3 regions of the Paenibacillus sp. FSL H8-0548 genome follow, and region 1 is predicted to be linked to each of the others. Evidence: riboswitches for the same ligand, from Rfam matches in the RefSeq annotation. Region 1 holds a riboswitch; each other region holds the start of a gene.
The links. Region 1 has a riboswitch for thiamine pyrophosphate ahead of MHI37_RS07810 (acetylornithine deacetylase). Riboswitches for the same ligand answer to the same signal wherever they lie in the genome.
Positions count from the first base shown of each region.

Region 2: another riboswitch for thiamine pyrophosphate. It lies ahead of MHI37_RS13870 (ABC transporter substrate-binding protein); the one in region 1 lies ahead of MHI37_RS07810 (acetylornithine deacetylase).
Region 3: another riboswitch for thiamine pyrophosphate. It lies ahead of thiM (hydroxyethylthiazole kinase); the one in region 1 lies ahead of MHI37_RS07810 (acetylornithine deacetylase).

Region 1 is NZ_CP152049.1:1,840,363-1,846,034, forward strand. Features, by position in the region: gene MHI37_RS07800 (extracellular solute-binding protein) at 1-485, shown strand, start outside; gene MHI37_RS07805 (helix-turn-helix domain-containing protein) at 584-2,824, shown strand; TPP riboswitch at 2,881-2,990, shown strand; gene MHI37_RS07810 (acetylornithine deacetylase) at 3,062-4,357, shown strand; gene tenA (thiaminase II) at 4,361-5,047, shown strand; gene MHI37_RS07820 (ABC transporter ATP-binding protein) at 5,044-5,672, shown strand, end outside.
Region 2 is NZ_CP152049.1:3,337,045-3,342,716, reverse strand. Features, by position in the region: gene MHI37_RS13885 (ABC transporter ATP-binding protein) at 1-353, opposite strand, end outside; gene MHI37_RS13880 (ABC transporter permease) at 357-1,130, opposite strand; gene MHI37_RS13875 (MTH1187 family thiamine-binding protein) at 1,120-1,422, opposite strand; gene MHI37_RS13870 (ABC transporter substrate-binding protein) at 1,482-2,507, opposite strand; TPP riboswitch at 2,681-2,789, opposite strand; gene MHI37_RS13865 (glycosyltransferase) at 2,850-4,274, opposite strand; gene MHI37_RS13860 (endospore germination permease) at 4,509-5,600, opposite strand; gene MHI37_RS13855 (Ger(x)C family spore germination protein) at 5,618-5,672, opposite strand, start outside.
Region 3 is NZ_CP152049.1:4,558,498-4,564,169, forward strand. Features, by position in the region: gene MHI37_RS19980 (sensor histidine kinase) at 1-255, shown strand, start outside; gene MHI37_RS19985 (response regulator) at 285-1,889, shown strand; gene MHI37_RS19990 (DUF1273 domain-containing protein) at 1,923-2,480, opposite strand; TPP riboswitch at 2,560-2,662, shown strand; gene thiM (hydroxyethylthiazole kinase) at 2,802-3,608, shown strand; gene thiD (bifunctional hydroxymethylpyrimidine kinase/phosphomethylpyrimidine kinase) at 3,608-4,426, shown strand; gene MHI37_RS20005 (serine hydrolase domain-containing protein) at 4,526-5,672, opposite strand, start outside.

The DNA.
Region 1 (5,672 bases):
TCCATTATAAAATGGAAGACGGGAAAGAAGTAACGATCGATCAGGAAAAGTATGAGAAGGAAGTGAGCTGGCTCGGTGATTTCCGTATGCTGGGCTCGCAGCATATTATTAATGAATTTACGAAGTATATGGATGATCTGGATCAATCCGATCCGTTTGACAAAGAAGTATATGCTATACTAGAGCAAGCTTACAAGCTTTATATTAGCAAGGATCGACCATTGCCTGAAATTACTAAATATATGCCTGGTCTTCCTGAGGATATTCAATTTATCGTGTCAAATGCGAATGAACCGATCTCAGATATATGGAGCAGAGCGATAGTCGGCGGCAGTAAGGTGACTGTGGACAAAGCTGTGGAGGATGCCAAATCAATCTGGAAAAAATCCGATGGCCAGAAGGTTGAGGAGTTTTATGCCAATTGGTACAAAGAAAATAAGGATACTTGGGTCTTTACCAAGGATCTATACGATATGAGTTTTTAAGATATAAATAGACCTTTTCTATCGGTAGCGCACTATGGCTACCGATAGAGTCATTATATTATGTAATCGTTTACTTTTGGGGGGATAGAGTAGAGAATATGAAATCTAGATCATGGTTCAAACGATTGCTTTTTACGTATTTGCCTGTCTTTTATCTCGTAGTCGGTTTTCTCATCTTTCTGTTCTATATGACGATCAGCCAGGTAATGGAACGCCAAATGGTGAATACGAGTGAAAATTATGCGAAGTATGTGACACAGCAAATCGAGTCTTCCCTTCAAAATATTGAACGGCTAATGATTGGAGAAATCAACAATAATAAAGATTTGAAAAGGTTTTTGTATCAATTGGACGATGATGAGGATAGCAACCCATATATTATCGAGAGACGATTGTCCACTAAGTTTAATGCTTTTATGATTGATTTTCCATTAATTAGCTCCATCTATATGGTGCGTACCGCAGATCAGAAAGTGCTGAGCACCAGCGCCTCACTTTCCTTGGACAGCTTCGGTGATCATGCATTCGTAAATCAATTGCTAGCAGGTGATATACCGCATGAATGGACGGGGAGTAGGCCTTATCAATTATTTTTAACGAAGTCAGACTCTTATCCTGTTGTTTCCTTAGTCATGAAGATACCGCTGCTTTCCAATCCTAGCGGCTTACTTGTTGTAAATGTTTCCACAAGTGCCATCAAGAAGATGGTTCAGGATATGAACACCCAAAACGTTAGCATTACGACTGTGTATGACCAGAAGGGCCAAGCCATTGTTGATGTCGCTGGAGATAATAGCGACCCTATATCCTCTTTTCATTCCGATTATACGAACTGGGAAATTCGTAATGGGATAAAGGATAAATTCAATTACGGCATTGTTACAAACCTATATTATGGTTGGGTTGCTTTGGGAATTATCTCCATATTATTTGCAACGGTAGTTATTATTTATTTGGCCAGAAAATATACCTCTCCGATCGACAGCATGATGAGCGGAATCACGCAATACATAAAATCAAAATCGGGCGAGCTTCCCGATATACTTAACGATAATCCGCGCTTTATTGATAAAGCGGTCAATCATCTGATTGAACTAGCTAATCAATATAGTGATGTGAATAAAGAGAATGCTCTGTATCGAAGGAAACAGTTTTTTATCGAGCTCATTAGCGGAGAACAACTGATGGATTCGGCACAAAGCGAGAAACAGTTTCTTTTTTTCAATAAGTTAGTACATGGTAAAAACTTCCACATAGGTATAATTGAAATTGATAAATATAGTGATTTCTGCAATGTTTATAGCTCGCGTGATCAGTATTTAATTAAATATGTGATGTCTAATGTAGTGGAGGAAATTGCTGAATCCAGAAATGCCTATGTATGGGCGGAGTGGCTGGAGAATGGTCGACTGACCATGTTAATTCAGATGAACGGTGAACATGAGCTGACAAACACGAGTATAAGTGAGATAGGCAACAAGATTAGAATATGGATTAAGGAGAATCTTGACTATTCCGTTTCGATTGGAATGGGTTCGGCGGTGAGCGAGCTGACGGATGCTGCGCAATCCTTCGATGAAGCAGAAGAAGCATTATCCTATAAAACCTCGGTTGGAGGAAACAGAGTTATTGCTTATTGGGAGCTGGAAGACAATGTTCATTCGGGGATGTTCGAGCAGCTGCAGCTTATAAGAGATATTGCGGAGTCATTCAAGCATCGTAACGCGGCCTGGAAAAGCAGCTTTATACAATTAATGGAGGTTGTACAGAGCAAGTATTTTCAACTCCAGGATATCGTTAATTTACTGAACTTTATGATCTTCCATATATCTAAAGAGGTCTCGGAGCTTCCTACGCCCTATCAAGAGATTTGGAATCGTACCATGACGGAATTGAACCGCGAATTGAAATCAATTGATTCCGTTGATGACTTGCGTGAAGCTTTTATTGCTTTGTTAGGCTCGGCAACTGAGCAGATGGAGAAGCTCCGGGTCGGTCGCATCAGTCAAGAGTTAATACATGAAATAAAAGAATATATCGAGCAAAACTTTAATGATCCGGATCTATCCCTGCAGCTGCTTAGTGATCGATTCAACATCAACCAAAGCTATTTAAGTAGATTGTTCAAGGATGAATTCAGCGAGAATTTTGTTGATTATTTGACTCGTATACGTATTGCACATGCCAAGCAGCTATTGAAGACGACGGATGATCTCATTCAAGATATTTCGATTCAAGTAGGGTATCTTCATTATTTTTCATTTAATCGGGTATTCAAGAGGGTCGTCGGAGTGACGCCTGGCGAATATAGGAAACAATCATGCGATGCGAGAACGTAGTCTATTTATTTTCATATTGCCATTTGGAAAAGCGTAGGCTATAGTTGTTTTAACTTCATATGGAGTACGGGTGCTGGATTTAGTCCGGCTGAGATTGGGACCGTTTGTCCCTGACCGTTAATCTGAACCAGGTAATGCTGGCGTAGAGAACGTATCGAATCGTAACCATTCGTGTATTCTCGAATGGTTTTTTCTATTGCCCACACCTGTTTCTCATGAAAAGGGGAAGCAAAAACGATGCAGGAAAGTTTAATTGCAAGGCTGCAGCAAGAGGCAGAGGAGAGGCAGGAGGAGCTATTTGCACTGCTATCGAAGCTGATCGCTTATCCGACAGTCAGCCCTCCGGCGCGTAACACGATGAAGGCACAGCAGTTTGTGGAAGAGCAGCTTCGAGCAAGCGGATTTGAGACGGAGCTGTGGGAGGTTTATCCCGGTGATCCAAACGTAACGGGCCTTAAACGCGGCTCACAGCGCGAGTCCTACCGCAGCTTGCTGCTGAATGGCCACATCGATGTTGCTGAGGTAGGTGACAGTGGGAAATGGCAGCGTAACCCGTTCGAGCTGACGGTTGAGGCCGGCAGAGCTTATGGGCGAGGCACAGCGGATATGAAGGGCGGAGTCGCAGCATTATTATTTGCGATTAAGCTGCTGAACGAGGCTGGAGTAGAGTTAAAAGGGGATCTGCTGTTTCAATCGGTCATTGGCGAGGAAGCCGGGGAAGCTGGAACGAGAGCTTGCATGGAACGGGGCTGCAGCGCGGATTTTGCGATTGTCGCTGATACAAGCGAAATGGCTATTCAAGGACAAGGCGGCGTCATTACCGGCTGGGTGACCGTGCAAAGTCCGGTCACCTATCATGACGGTATGCGATCGCGGATGATTCATGCGGGCGGCGGCGTACAAGGAGCCAGTGCGATAGAGAAAATGGTCAAGCTGATTGAAGGACTACAGGAGCTGGAGCGTCACTGGGCAGTGACGAAGTCTTATCCAGACTTTCCAGCGGGCTCCAATACGATTAATCCGGCGGTCATTGAAGGCGGCCGTCATGCGGCATTTATTGCCGACCGTTGTGCGTTATGGATAACGGTTCATTTCTACCCTGACGAGGATTACGAATCAGTAGCTGCAGAAATTGAAAGTCACCTGCTAAAGGTTGCTGAAGCTGATCCGTGGCTTCGCAAGCATCCGCCGTCTTTTCGCTGGGGTGGCCGTTCAATGATAGAGGAGCAAGGAGAAATATTTCCTTCGCTGACGCTGGACACGAATGAAGATGGGCTGCAAGCACTTGCCGCAGCTCACACGAAGCAGCTCGGTGCTGCTCCGACGATTGGCATGAGCCCAAGCGTGACGGATGCAGGCTGGATCGGAAGAGCGGGTATACCTACCGTAATCTATGGACCAGGGGAGCTTCGCCATGCTCACGCCGTCGATGAAAGCATCGACGTTCGCGAGCTTGTGGAATATGCAAAGGTCATGATTGCTTTCATTGCGGAGTGGTGCAATCAAGCAAAGCCGGAAAGCGAGGTCAACTAACTAATGGGAAGTGAAGCAGCAGTGGAGCGTTTTAGTGAGAGGCTGTACCGCGTGGTTCAGCCGATATGGGAAAGCTGTCATGCGCATCCGTTCTTGAAGGGGCTCAGAGAAGGGACGCTTGAGCTTGAGCGGTTCATTTATTATATGAAACAGGATTATGTGTATTTGATCGATTATGCCAAAATGTTCGCACTAGGCAGCATAAAGGCACGTGATTTGGAGACGATGAGCAAGCTTGCGGAGCTTCTGCATTCTACGTTGAATGTGGAGATGGAGCTGCATCGCCAGTACGCTGAGCGTTTTGGAATAAGCCGTGATGAGCTGGAGGCAACGAAGCCGGCACCGACAACCATCGCGTATACGAAGTATATGCTTGATGCGGCGCAGGGCTCGCTTGCTGAAGTAGTGGCTGCGCTGCTCCCATGCATGTGGAGCTATTGCGAGATTGGAACGACGTTTGCTAAATATCCAGGAGCGCTTGAGCATCCGCTATACCGGGAATGGATTTTAATGTACAGCTCGGAGGATTTCGGCGAGCTTACGGAGTGGACGATAAAGCTTATGGATCGGCTCGCTGAAGGCTTGCCGGAGCGGGAGCTCGCGCAGCTTGAGGAGCTCTTTGTAACAACATCCAAATTCGAATATATGTTTTGGGATATGGCTGATCGGCAAGAGGAGTGGCCGATTTGAGCGGAGTAAGTCCAAGCGATGCGAGCAGGAGCTCGATTGCTTTGTCAGTGGAAGGACTCACTTACGCCTTTGGAGAAGGTAGACCATTATTTAACGGACTCGGCTTCGATATCCGTGAAGGAGAGTTTGTGTCCTTCCTCGCGCCAAGCGGAATGGGGAAAACAACGCTGTTTCGGCTGCTGGCGGGTTTACTTTCCCCTCAGGCTGGAACGATTAAGCTTGGTATGGGAGACGGAGGAGCTTCAGCAGCGGGAAGCCGCCGTTCTGGGCGGATTGGCTATATGCCGCAGCGAGACAGTCTTATGCCGTGGCGAAGCGTGCTTGATAATGCGGCGCTTGGCCTGGAGCTTGCGGGCTGCTCGAAAAAAGAAGCCAGGCGGCGTGTGTTTGAGCTGCTGCCGGCCTTTGGGCTTTCGGGTACGGAGGCGAAGCGTCCGCATGAGCTGTCAGGCGGCATGCGCCAGCGCGTCTCGTTCCTTCGCTCTATGCTGAGCGGAGGTGACCTGCTGCTGCTCGACGAGCCGTTCAGCGCATTGGATGCGATGACGCGTGTAAGCATGCAGGAATGGCTGCTTCAGGTGTGGGAGCAGCATCGCAAAACGATATTGTTCATCACGCATGATAT
Region 2 (5,672 bases), 1.5 Mb from region 1:
GCTCTCCGATCAACCCCGGATATAGTAAGCGCCAGCTCAATATTTCCCGCAACGGTTTCCCATGGCAGCAGCGACGCTTGCTGCGGCATATACGCAATATGTCCGCGCTCACCCGTCGCCAACTTGCCATCAATCCAAATCTCACCCTCTGATGGCCTCTCTAAGCCGCCAATAACCTGAAACAGTGTCGTCTTTCCGCTGCCAGACGGGCCTATAATCGAAACGAATTCTCCGTCTGCTACAGAAAAGGATAAATCGCCAAGCACTACCTTGCTTGCGCTCCCTTTGCCAAATTGCTTCCGAATACCGTTCACCTGAAGGGCAGTCTTTTTATTTTGCTCGTCATTGCTCATGCGCTAGCTCCCTCCTTTCTCTGGACGCCAGCGAATAATGAGACGCTCCAACAAAGTAATGAGTCCAAATAACGTTAAGCTGAGCGTAACGATAATAATAACTGCGGCAAACACACGATCCGGCTGAAAGCCTTTGGAGGAGATCAGCATAAATGCACCCAGCCCTTTATTGGTACCGAGCCACTCCGCCACAACCGCGCTTAGTACACTATATGAGGCTGCAATTTTCAAACCGGAAAATACATGAACCACAGCATGAGGAAGCTCCAAGCGCCAAAACAGCTTCCATTTGCGAATGCCGATCATTTGCAAATAATTGCGAAGCTGTGCATCCGTGTTCATTAAACCGCTCAGCATAGCTACCGTTACTGGAAAAAAACAAACCATAATAACTAACAGAACTTTAGGCAGCAGCCCCCAGCCTAACAGCATCGTCAAAATTGGAGCAATCGCTATGATAGGCACGTTTTGCGACAATACGAGCAGCGGGTATACCGCCCCTCGTACGCCAGGAATTAAATGCAGCAAAGCGGCGAGCACGAAGCCCACCGCTGTTCCTCCTGCAAAACCTAACAAAGTTAGCGTTACAGTTGCCTCTGTATGCTCCATTAGCCGAGGCCAAATCCGAATGGCCTCCTCCACAATGGATATGGGCGATGGAAGCAACCAATCCTGAAATAGCCCTAGCTCCAATAAAGCCTGCCAGCAAGCCAGCAACAAAATCATCAGCGCTGCTGGCGGCCATATTTTCGACCAAGCGCTTTTCTTATTGCCCATCTGGATATTTCTCCAGCAGCCTGCCCATCGAAGCTCCATTGGCTGGATTGTAGTAAATTTTGATTTGTGAAATAACAGACGGACAGCCCATCTCCGTCATCGCCTCGCTCATAGACTGCACGACGCTTAGCAGATGACTAAGCTCACCCTCCATCGTCGTTTCAAGCGGTGCAACGCGGTATGGTACTCCTGCTGCTTTAATGATTTCAATAGCCCGATCCACATAAGGAAGTACGCTCTCTCCCCCTGGTGTTGTCGGCAATATTTGAATGCTTACTAGTGCGTTTGCCACTATGGTTTCCTTCTTTCTCTTCGTTGTTATCATAGGCGGTAAACCCGCTTCATCTGCTCTTACTCAGGCAAAAACTCATTCGTGAACGCTTTGTCTGCTTCAAGCTCCTTCTCCAGCAGCTTGTGCGCGTACATCCAGCTTGCGTAGTTTTCCCAAACGGAAAGCTTCTGCTCGCCCCAACGCGGCGCGTCATCTTGATATTTGGAGCTGAGCCACGTTTGACTGGCACGTACAAGGTCCGCATTGAGGTCTGGTTCTGCTTTCATTAAAATTTCTGCAGCATCCGCAGCATTGCTGATTGCATACTGATAGCCTTTGGAAGCCGCAGCAGTGAACGCTTTGACCAGCTCTGGCTGATCCTTAATCAGCGCTTCGCTGGTCGTTAGCACAGGTGTATAATAATCCAGCTTATCGCTGTAATCGGTCAAATAAAGCATATTGATCTTCTCACCGCGAAGTTCTGCCTCCACACCTGTCCATCCATAAAAAATCCAAGCAAAATCAATATCGCGCTTCACCGCTGAGAAAAAATCGCTGTCGCCGATGCTAATCAGATTCACTTTGCTGACGTCTGCTCCCTTTTCCAGCATCAGTGATTGAATGACCGCCTCCTCGACCGGAGCACCCCAGCCACCGTAGGTCTTGCCTTCAAATTTTTCCGGTGAATCGATCCCTTTCGCAAGCGGGGATGCAAAACCTGAGGTGTTGTGCTGTATGACCGCAGCGATCGAAACGAGCGGCACGCCAGCGATTCTAGCCATCGTCACCGACTCTTGATAGCTTACGCCAAATTGCGCTTTTCCAGATGCCACCATCTGGTCTGCACCGCTTTGACCGGGCTGAATAATTTCTACATCTAAGCCCTGCTCCTTAAAAAAACCTTTATCTCTAGCTACATAAAGTCCGGTATGATTCGTATTTGGCGTCCAGTCCAGCACAACCTGCACCTTCGCAAGCGGCTTGTCCGCTCCCGCTTCTTGCGGCGCCGTATTGTTATTTGCTCCGCAGCCTGCCAGCGCCAATACGAGCACGAGCATAGCCATGGCACTCTTCCATGATAATTGTCTTGCGTTCCTCTGCTTCATGTTCTCCTTGTTCCCCTCTCACTGCCTCAATTTGTATCTGGTGACGATGCCTCATTAGTATCCGGATCAGCAAAATAAAGAAAAAGACGCCCTCCTGATTCGGAGGACGCCATGTCATTGGCTGCGCAGCTGGCTGTTGCAGGCAAAGTCTAGATCGTTTTGATCGAGCATGCCTATCAACAGAGCTTATGTCCCTACGCTGGCATTATCCAGATCAGGTACGGTCGAAAACAGATTAGTTTTCCTCTCAGCTAGGTGCTCCTAGCTCCCGGATACTATTAAGTTGTATGTCACTGTAAATATACAGACATTTTTTTAAACAGTCAAATTCATTTTTTAATTTTAGTCCCGATAGATAGGTTCATGTTCACGACATCCCTGTTCCTCGGCTGCATAAGGCATTCGTCCAAACGCCAGCAAATAGTCGGCCGTAAGCTCCCTTGCCATGACCCCATCCGCGAGCTGCTCCAACTGGCCAATATAAGCAAGCTCCTCCTGCGGTTTGTTCTCAGTAGGCGTCACCTTCACAAAAGTAAAACCAGCTATTAAGTAAAGCTTGTTGAGCTGCTGAGTCGTATATTGCATACTTGCCTGGCGCTGCGCCTCTGCATTCATAGGATCTAAATATTTTCTGATATTGCCAAAATAAAGCCGGTTCGCGAAGCAGCCAACCACCCAGCCGCCCGGCCTAAGCAGGCTAACTAGCCGCTTCATCGTCTCCGGTGATCCGTAAGTATGTGCATCACTGACGATGATGCCATCCAGCCCCTCTGCTGGCAGCAGCCAGTCCTCCGGCTCACTAGAGCGGAATACGGTCATTCCTGAAGTTTCAGCAATTGTCGCGGCCAGCTCATTTTGCTCCACGCCGTACCATCTTGCCGTAAGAAATGGCTTCTTCAAATAAAGAGCTGCAGCTCCGCAGCCGCAGCCAAGCTCCATGATCGAGCAGGCTTTCCTTTTATATTCATGGGATTCCCGCTGAATGACTGTACTAATGTCCTTGCGCATAAACGTTATATCACTTGGATAAAAGCCCCATTTCCTCATAAAAACTTTACTATTCCCCTTAAATCTCTCCTGGAACTCTGCTGGATCTGCGGAGCTCGCAGTATTTTCCCCGCTCGAATGTATGAACGTATCTCCACCGAGCATTAGCCTATAGCCTGCCAGCCGCAGCCGCAAGCTGTAGTCATCAACTTCAAAATCGCTCATATCGAAGCTCTCGTCCAGCGGCCCCGCCTGCTCCCATGCCTCTCGTCTTATCAGCAGACAATAGCTAACCAGCTTGATGCACTCCTCCCACTTTGCTTTATCGGGAAGCGCATGCAGTGCACAAGCGTATAGCTCCATTTCCTCTATCGTCTTGTAGGGAACTGTTATAGCTGTCCAATACGAGTCTGAATTCGTTACAGGGCTAACTGCTCCAATCCGATCATCACTCCGCAAGCAGCGCTTTAATCCGTCCAGCCAGCCTGGCGTTACGATCATATCGTGATTGAGCAGCATAAGAAGCTCTCCTGAGGCCGCAGCAAGCCCTATATTGCAGCCCTTAGAGGAGCCGACATTGCATCCGTTATCAATCACAAGAATGCCGCCTTGTTTTTTGGCCCATTGCACAGTACCATCAATCGATCCGTTATCTACAATAATAAGCTCATAGGAGCCTCGTTCCGTATGCCGCTGTATGCTCTCTACGCATTGCTTCGTGTAATCAAGCTCATTGCAAGTAACGAGAACTATGCTTGTTATGCATTTGTCATCGCTCACGCGTATCCTCCTCAAGCGAGCGTAAACGGCTTACGCAGTCCTTCGGCGGCACAAGCCCGTTTCGCGGTGAAATATACGCAGCTTTCCTATATTTCAAGGTGAAACGGCTGTCGCCGGCCTTATGGCGGTGGCGTGTTTCATTCCGGAGAAATATAGAGAAAGTATGACGAAATGATACTTTCCTATATTTTAAAATATGTCACCACTTCCGTTTCGGTGAAAACGGGAAGCTAACTACCCGGCCGCAATGCTGCTTTTATATTTTTTCCGAATACCCACAATGAGCATAAGCAGCGGCAACACAATTTGAAATATAGGAACGAACTTCAGCGTAATTTCAAGTCCAATCCACATGTGATATGTATTGTTCGTCTCTAGAAAGGAAGCTCCGTAAATAACAATTCCTATGGGCAGCACGCAATAACGATAGGCTATACCGGTTACGGCCTTGAAAGTGAATACTGATGCCATATACATAGCAGTCATTTTGACATAAAGACCAATAAACAAAAGCAGCGTCACCGTAACGTCCAGCCGCTCCAAAATATTAGCAATTCTAATCAATTGCACAACCTCAAGCAGCGGAAGCGCTGTAAGAGCAGCAAGCTCTGGTCCTAGAACACACAGCGTGAGCACATTCATAAGAATAAGGAAAACGGATACGCAGATATAGGCCCAATAAGACACTCGGCCAATTATTTTCTTCTCACTTACATGCTTCCAAAAAACGAAAAAAACGACCATTTGTCCAAAGGGGAATGACAGCAAATCGGGGAAGGCCACCTTCATGACAGGCAGCAACCCATTTTCTAAAATCGGCAGCAAATTTGTAATTTGGGGCAATCGAGTAATGAACAGCAGCACGAGAAGAAAACCATAGCTGATCGCCGCAATTGGAAACAGCAGCTGCACGACGCGTACAAATACTTCGAGTCCCTTGCTGACCGTGTATGCGGCAACGCTAATGATGAGCAGCATAATTATCCACCTCGGAGTAGAGGTAAGCAGTGCCATCACGGTTAGCTCGCCGACGTCCCGTACATTGCGCATCGATTCATACGCGAACCATAAAGCGTATAGAAGTCCAACAAACCCTCCGAGATAGCGTCCAAAATGCATAATATACAGCTCGGCCAGCTCGGACTCCGGAGAACGCTTCTGGATGTGAACATACATCACAGCCAGCAGCAGACCGGCAATTGCAGCCAATATCATCGCGATCCATGCGTCCTGCTTAGCCTTGATGCCTAGTTCAAACAAAGGCGTACTGCCGATCAAAAAAACGATAATAAATACAGAAAGCTGACTTTTCCCGATCTGCTGCATAGCTTCCTCCTTTCTGTTTATGAGCCGCGCTTTTTCTGTGACATCTTAAAACTGCTTCCGCTCAGGCCCGTT
Region 3 (5,672 bases), 2.7 Mb from region 1:
GTTGTCCAATGCGAAAGCAAAGACATTTTAATAACGATTGAAGATAACGGAGTCGGGATGCCTGACGAGCAAATCTCCTCTATCCTCTCCGACGAGGCAGTTGAAGGGAACGGTTTATTGAAAAATATAGGGCTTCGAAGCGTAAATGAGCGTTTGCGTCTCGCTTTTGGCGACAAATACGGTCTGTCTATTGAAAGCAAGCTGGGGGTTTATACGAGGATGAGCATTTTGGTCCCCTTCCCTACGAAGGAATAGTTTAGCCAAATAGGCAGGGAGTGAAGGCTATGATTAAGCTGCTGATCGCTGATGATGAAGCTTTGGTCTGTATCGGTTTGCAGTCCATGCTGAAATGGGAGAAGTATAATATTGAAATTGTCGGGATTGCACATAACGGCGCCCAGGAAGAAGAAATGATTGAATCCTTGCAGCCGGACATTGTGATAACCGATATCAAAATGCCAGTGAAAAGCGGCTTGGAGGTTGCCGAATCCGTGCGAGAAAAGCATGGCAGGCTTCCACTTTTCATCATCCTGACCAGCTATGAGGAGTTTGAATACGCACACGCCGCCATAAAGGTACAGGCTGTAGATTATTTGGTCAAGCTGGACCTGACACCGCAGACGCTGGAGAACTCCATCAAGAAGGTTACTGCTATCATTGGAGACTACAAAAGCTCTGACGTTCATCCGGCGATGATTCATCGCAGCACCTTGCAAGAGCAGCGGGATAAATTTTTTATCCGTTTATACAATAATTTGTTTGAAAATAAAAACCAGTATCTTCTGCAAAAAGAAGATCTCGCTGTCGATTTATCCGAAGCAGCCTATGTCGTTTGCACCTGCCGCATATTAGGCCCAGATACCGTGCCTCCCCGGGGAGATAAGCTGGTCGCCTTATGCTCCAGTACGGTACAAATGGCCAAAGATACCTTGTCGGCTGTAAGGCCTTGCCATGTAACGAGTCTCGACCTGCGCAACTTTGCCATTACACTGCCTGTTACCGCAACAGATCCTCAGCAGTGGATGCCGGAAATTCAACAGCTGCTTGCCAGTATGGCCATGGTTCTGCATAGTTACTTCAATGTTGTCATCATAGGAGCGATCGGATTTGCGGTTGAAGATCCTTACTTCATTCGGGAAAGCTATGTGGCTGCCCGAAAGGTGCTACCTGCTGCCCTGCAAGCAAATGGATTCGTCTTTTTCTCCCAAGCTGAGATTGCCAGTCAGACACCGGTGCTGTTCGATTTTTCCGAATCTCGCTCCGAAATACGGCGTGCCTTTGAAGAAATCGATACCGCTACGCTGCATGCTATTATAACGAAGTTAATCGAAACCTTTGAGGGCCGCTCGGACTTGCTTGTGCCTGCAACCGATGCAGCCTGCAACGTTTTATATATGGCTACTTCTTTGCTTGCGGATGGAGAAAATATGGTAGAGCAGATCTTTGAGAAGGAGCCGGAGGGCTATCGCGCTCTCTACCGAAAGCATACCATTGACGGAATCGTAGACTGGCTGATCGAGTTTCGCGATGGCTGCTGTGATTTGCTATCCTCCAGAAAGCAAAGCTACAAGGAACAGCTGGTCAAAAACGTACAGGATTACATTAAGAGAAATCTGAATCAGAAGCTTTCTCTAAATCAGGTTGCTGACGTATTTAACTTCAGTCCGAACTATTTAAGCCATCTTTTCTCCAAAATTGCTAAGATCAATTATGTGGAATATATAACCGAAACCAAAATTGCGGCTGCCAAAGAAATGATGCTGCGCGGCGAAGGGCGAGTATATGAAATTTCGCAGAAGCTCGGGTTCGAGAGCTCCTTTTATTTCAGCAAGGTTTTCAAAAAGGTAGAAGGTGTCTCCCCTCGGGAGTTCATGCAGCGGATTGGGTGAGAAGGGGTTAATTCCCCCTCTCTACGGCCTTCTTTAATTCTCTGAATAAAGCCGGTCATCGTCAGCAATGCTTTGGATATCCTCCGAGCTGATGCTAATGTACTCATAGCCCTCTGCCTGCTGCTTCTTTAACGCTTTTTGCTTGAAAAACTTTGGGCTGCCCTCGCCTGCGTCCTCATCATAAACGAGCAAAATGCCATCCGTCTTCCGGAACAGCAGCTCGTCCCGTGCTGTGAACTGCCATATGCCGTCATACGGCTGATTGCTTATCGATGCATAATAATCGACTCCTTTTAATACCTGCTCGTAAAACTCTTTTTTATCGTCCTTCCACTTTTCTTCCTGATTGCTATAGGCCGTAATAATAGAAAGCTTCAGCTGCGGATATTTTTCTTTTAATTCAATGACCACCTCGCACGCCCAAAGATCAACCCCATATTGACCAGGGGTAATGACCCATTCCAGTCCATCCTCAATGAAGGGTATAAGCTTGCTGGTCAGCGCTTTTTTTATATAAACGATTCCTTCATGCTTCTGGCTGAAAATATTAAGCTCATGCGCACGATAGCCGGTAACGAGTAAATTTTTCAATGTTATATCACCTTTTCATATAAATATGGTTTACATCTCTCCAGTGTATGCTATAGTAGAAAAAATACAAATTGAATATTTTATTCACTAGGGGAGTTTAACGGCTGAGATAGAGCGCATGCTCTGGACCCTTGGAACCTGATCTGGATCATTCCAGCGGAGGGAAGTGGAGCAGGATCATCCAAGCGCTTAGAACCTAGCTGGATAATAAGACCCGCTCATTTCCCTTCGGAAATGAGCGGGTCTTATTCATTTTTGGAGAAAATACTTCTTCTAGTCAGTCATTAGAGCTTACTCTAATCAATCAGGAGGAACCATTACATGAATTTTCTAAATAAGGTTCGCGAGCAAAATCCACTCATTCACAACATTACCAACATCGTCGTCGCCAATTTTACCGCTAATGGGCTGCTTGCTTTAGGCGCATCTCCCTTTATGGCTTATGCCCACGAGGAGGTCGCCGATGTCGCAAAAATGGCAAGTGCCGTTGTCCTTAATATCGGCACATTAGATGAGCAAATCGTACAAGCCTGCTTGATTGCCGGTAAGTCGGCCAATGAACATCATGTTCCTGTCGTATTTGATCCTGTTGGAGCAGGGGCTACAGCTTATCGTACCGCCTCCGCCCACAAAATTATTGCGGGCGTAAAGATTGCTGTATTGAGAGGAAACGTTGCCGAAATCGCTCATATTGCTGGCGAGAGCTGGACGATCAAGGGGGTAGACGCCGGCACTGGGGATGGTGACACTGTCGCATTAGCGCAAATAACAGCACGCAAGCTCGGATGTATCGTTGTCATTACCGGCAAAGAGGATGTTATTACCGATGGCGAGGTCACCTTTCTCGTTAGCAATGGCCATCCGCTTCTAACCAAAATCACCGGAGCAGGCTGCTTGCTAAGCTCAGTAGTTGGCGCATTTCTGGCCGTCGGCGTGAATGCCAGCGTTGTTGCAGCAGCCGAAGCAGTAGCATTCTATGGCCTTGCTGCTGAGAAGGCTTATGAAGCGAGCAAGGAACAAGGGCCCGGCAGCTTTCAAACAGCATTTATTGACCAATTGTCAATCATATCTGCCTGTACACTTAAGCGAGAAGCTAGACTCAAGCAGCTATTTAAGGAGGAAGCATAATGAAAATATATAAAGCATTAACCATAGCAGGCTCAGACAGCGGCGGCGGCGCAGGCATCCAAGCCGATCTAAAAACCTTTCAGGAGCTCGGTGCCTTTGGCATGTCTGTCATTACCGCTGTAACCGCGCAAAACACACTCGGTGTTCAAGGTGTCTATCCCATGGACGCTGCTGCCGTTCGTGGACAGCTGAATGCCATCGGGGAGGATTTGGAGCCTGACGCGCTTAAGACGGGAATGCTCTTTAGTACAGAAATCATTGAGATCGTCGCCGCCAAAATCAAACAATATAAATGGCAGAACCTAATTATTGATCCTGTTATGGTAGCCAAAGGCGGCTCCCCCCTCCTTCAGCAGGAAGCTATTCAATCCCTGATCAAGCATCTGCTGCCGCTTGCGCTCATCACTACACCCAATATCCCTGAAGCTGAGCTGCTCGCAAGGATGCCCATTCGTACGCTTCAAGACCGCGAGGAAGCAGCGAAACGTCTGTTTCAAATGGGCTCTCGTTATATCGTCATTAAGGGTGGTCATACCAAAGAAAGCGAGCCGCTTGTCGATCTGATCTACGATGGGCAAAGCTTCGAGTATTTGGAGAGCACTCGAATTAACACCGTCCACACGCATGGTACTGGATGCACCTTCTCTGCTGCCGCAACCGCTGAGATCGCACAAGGAAAATCCGTACACGAAGCAATAGTGACAGCCAAAGCCTTCATTCAAGCCGCTATTGAAGATCAGCTTGGCTTTGGTGCTGGACATGGTCCAACGAATCACTTTGCGTATCAGCGCAGATTACGGGCGGGGCAGCAGGTCTAGTGCTAATAATAGCAAAATAGACCTAATACCACCTGGCGTTCACCAAATGTGCACAACAACACGGCTGCTCCTTCCTCAGGTAAGGGACCGATAATGGAATCAAACCTTCTTCAAGCTAATACTCTTGAAAAGCAGCATTAATTTGGCTGTTCCGAATGCTAGCAGAGTAATGGACGCCATATACACCAGCTGCGATATACCCGGTATCATGGCAAACATCAGCTGCCAAGGCGTTTGTAGAAGCGTTGGCAGCACAAACAATATAAATACAGGAATAATGAGATGAAAAAGTCCGATAGAAACGGCCTGCAGCGTAATCGATATGTGCGTGTATTTAAAGACCTTGTTCCAAGCAGCAGCAACATAAATGGATCGAATTACGAACAATATAATTAATAATCCAATTATCCGCATTGCCCAGCTGCCTCCGCTAGCGGTTGGGAGCTCTTCAAGCGATGGCTCCTGACCATCCATAATTGCCCGCACACCCTCAGTCATAACTTCGGCACCAAAAACAAAAGCATCATTTTTATTCAATAAAATCACGATTCCGATGTCCCCATCGATCAACATATTAGATTGGAAATTTTCAACCCCGCCATCATGAGAAATCGAATTCCCTCGCTTCATCCAGCCCATTCCGTAATACCTGTCATCCTCTATTAAAACACCCTGCTCACCCTGCATTAAAGCTATACTTTGCGTCGATACAACTTGCTTGCCCGCGAAAGCACCGCCATTCATCTGCGCGATTAAATACCTTGTCATATCCTCCGCGCTTGCTTTAATATACCCTGATGGTATGTCAGCGGGCCTCTCCTTCGGGCTTGTCGTGATCATCCAACCGAACAGCGATTGATGTCCATCTGACAGCCCTAGCTTGACAGCCTCCACGTAGGACGCCGCTGTATTCTTCATCCCTAGCGGTTCAAAGATATGAGACTTCATATACTCCCCATAGGGCTGACCTGAAACGGCCTGTACCAATGCCCCAAGCACATTGTAGTTGGCGTTCGAATATTGAAATAAGCTTCCTGCCGGCTCGCTAAGTTTAGTGCGGAGCTGTGCCGCTGGATAAAGCTCAAGCTTTAGCTCTGGCGCTGGGAGCTTTAAACCTGCAATCGTTGGAATACCGCTTGTTTGGTTTAGCAAGCTCCGAACAGTCATTGCTTCTGAAGCTTTTTCATCCGCTACACGAAATTCCGGCAAATATCGCTGTACAGGAGCGTTCAGCTCTATTTTTCCC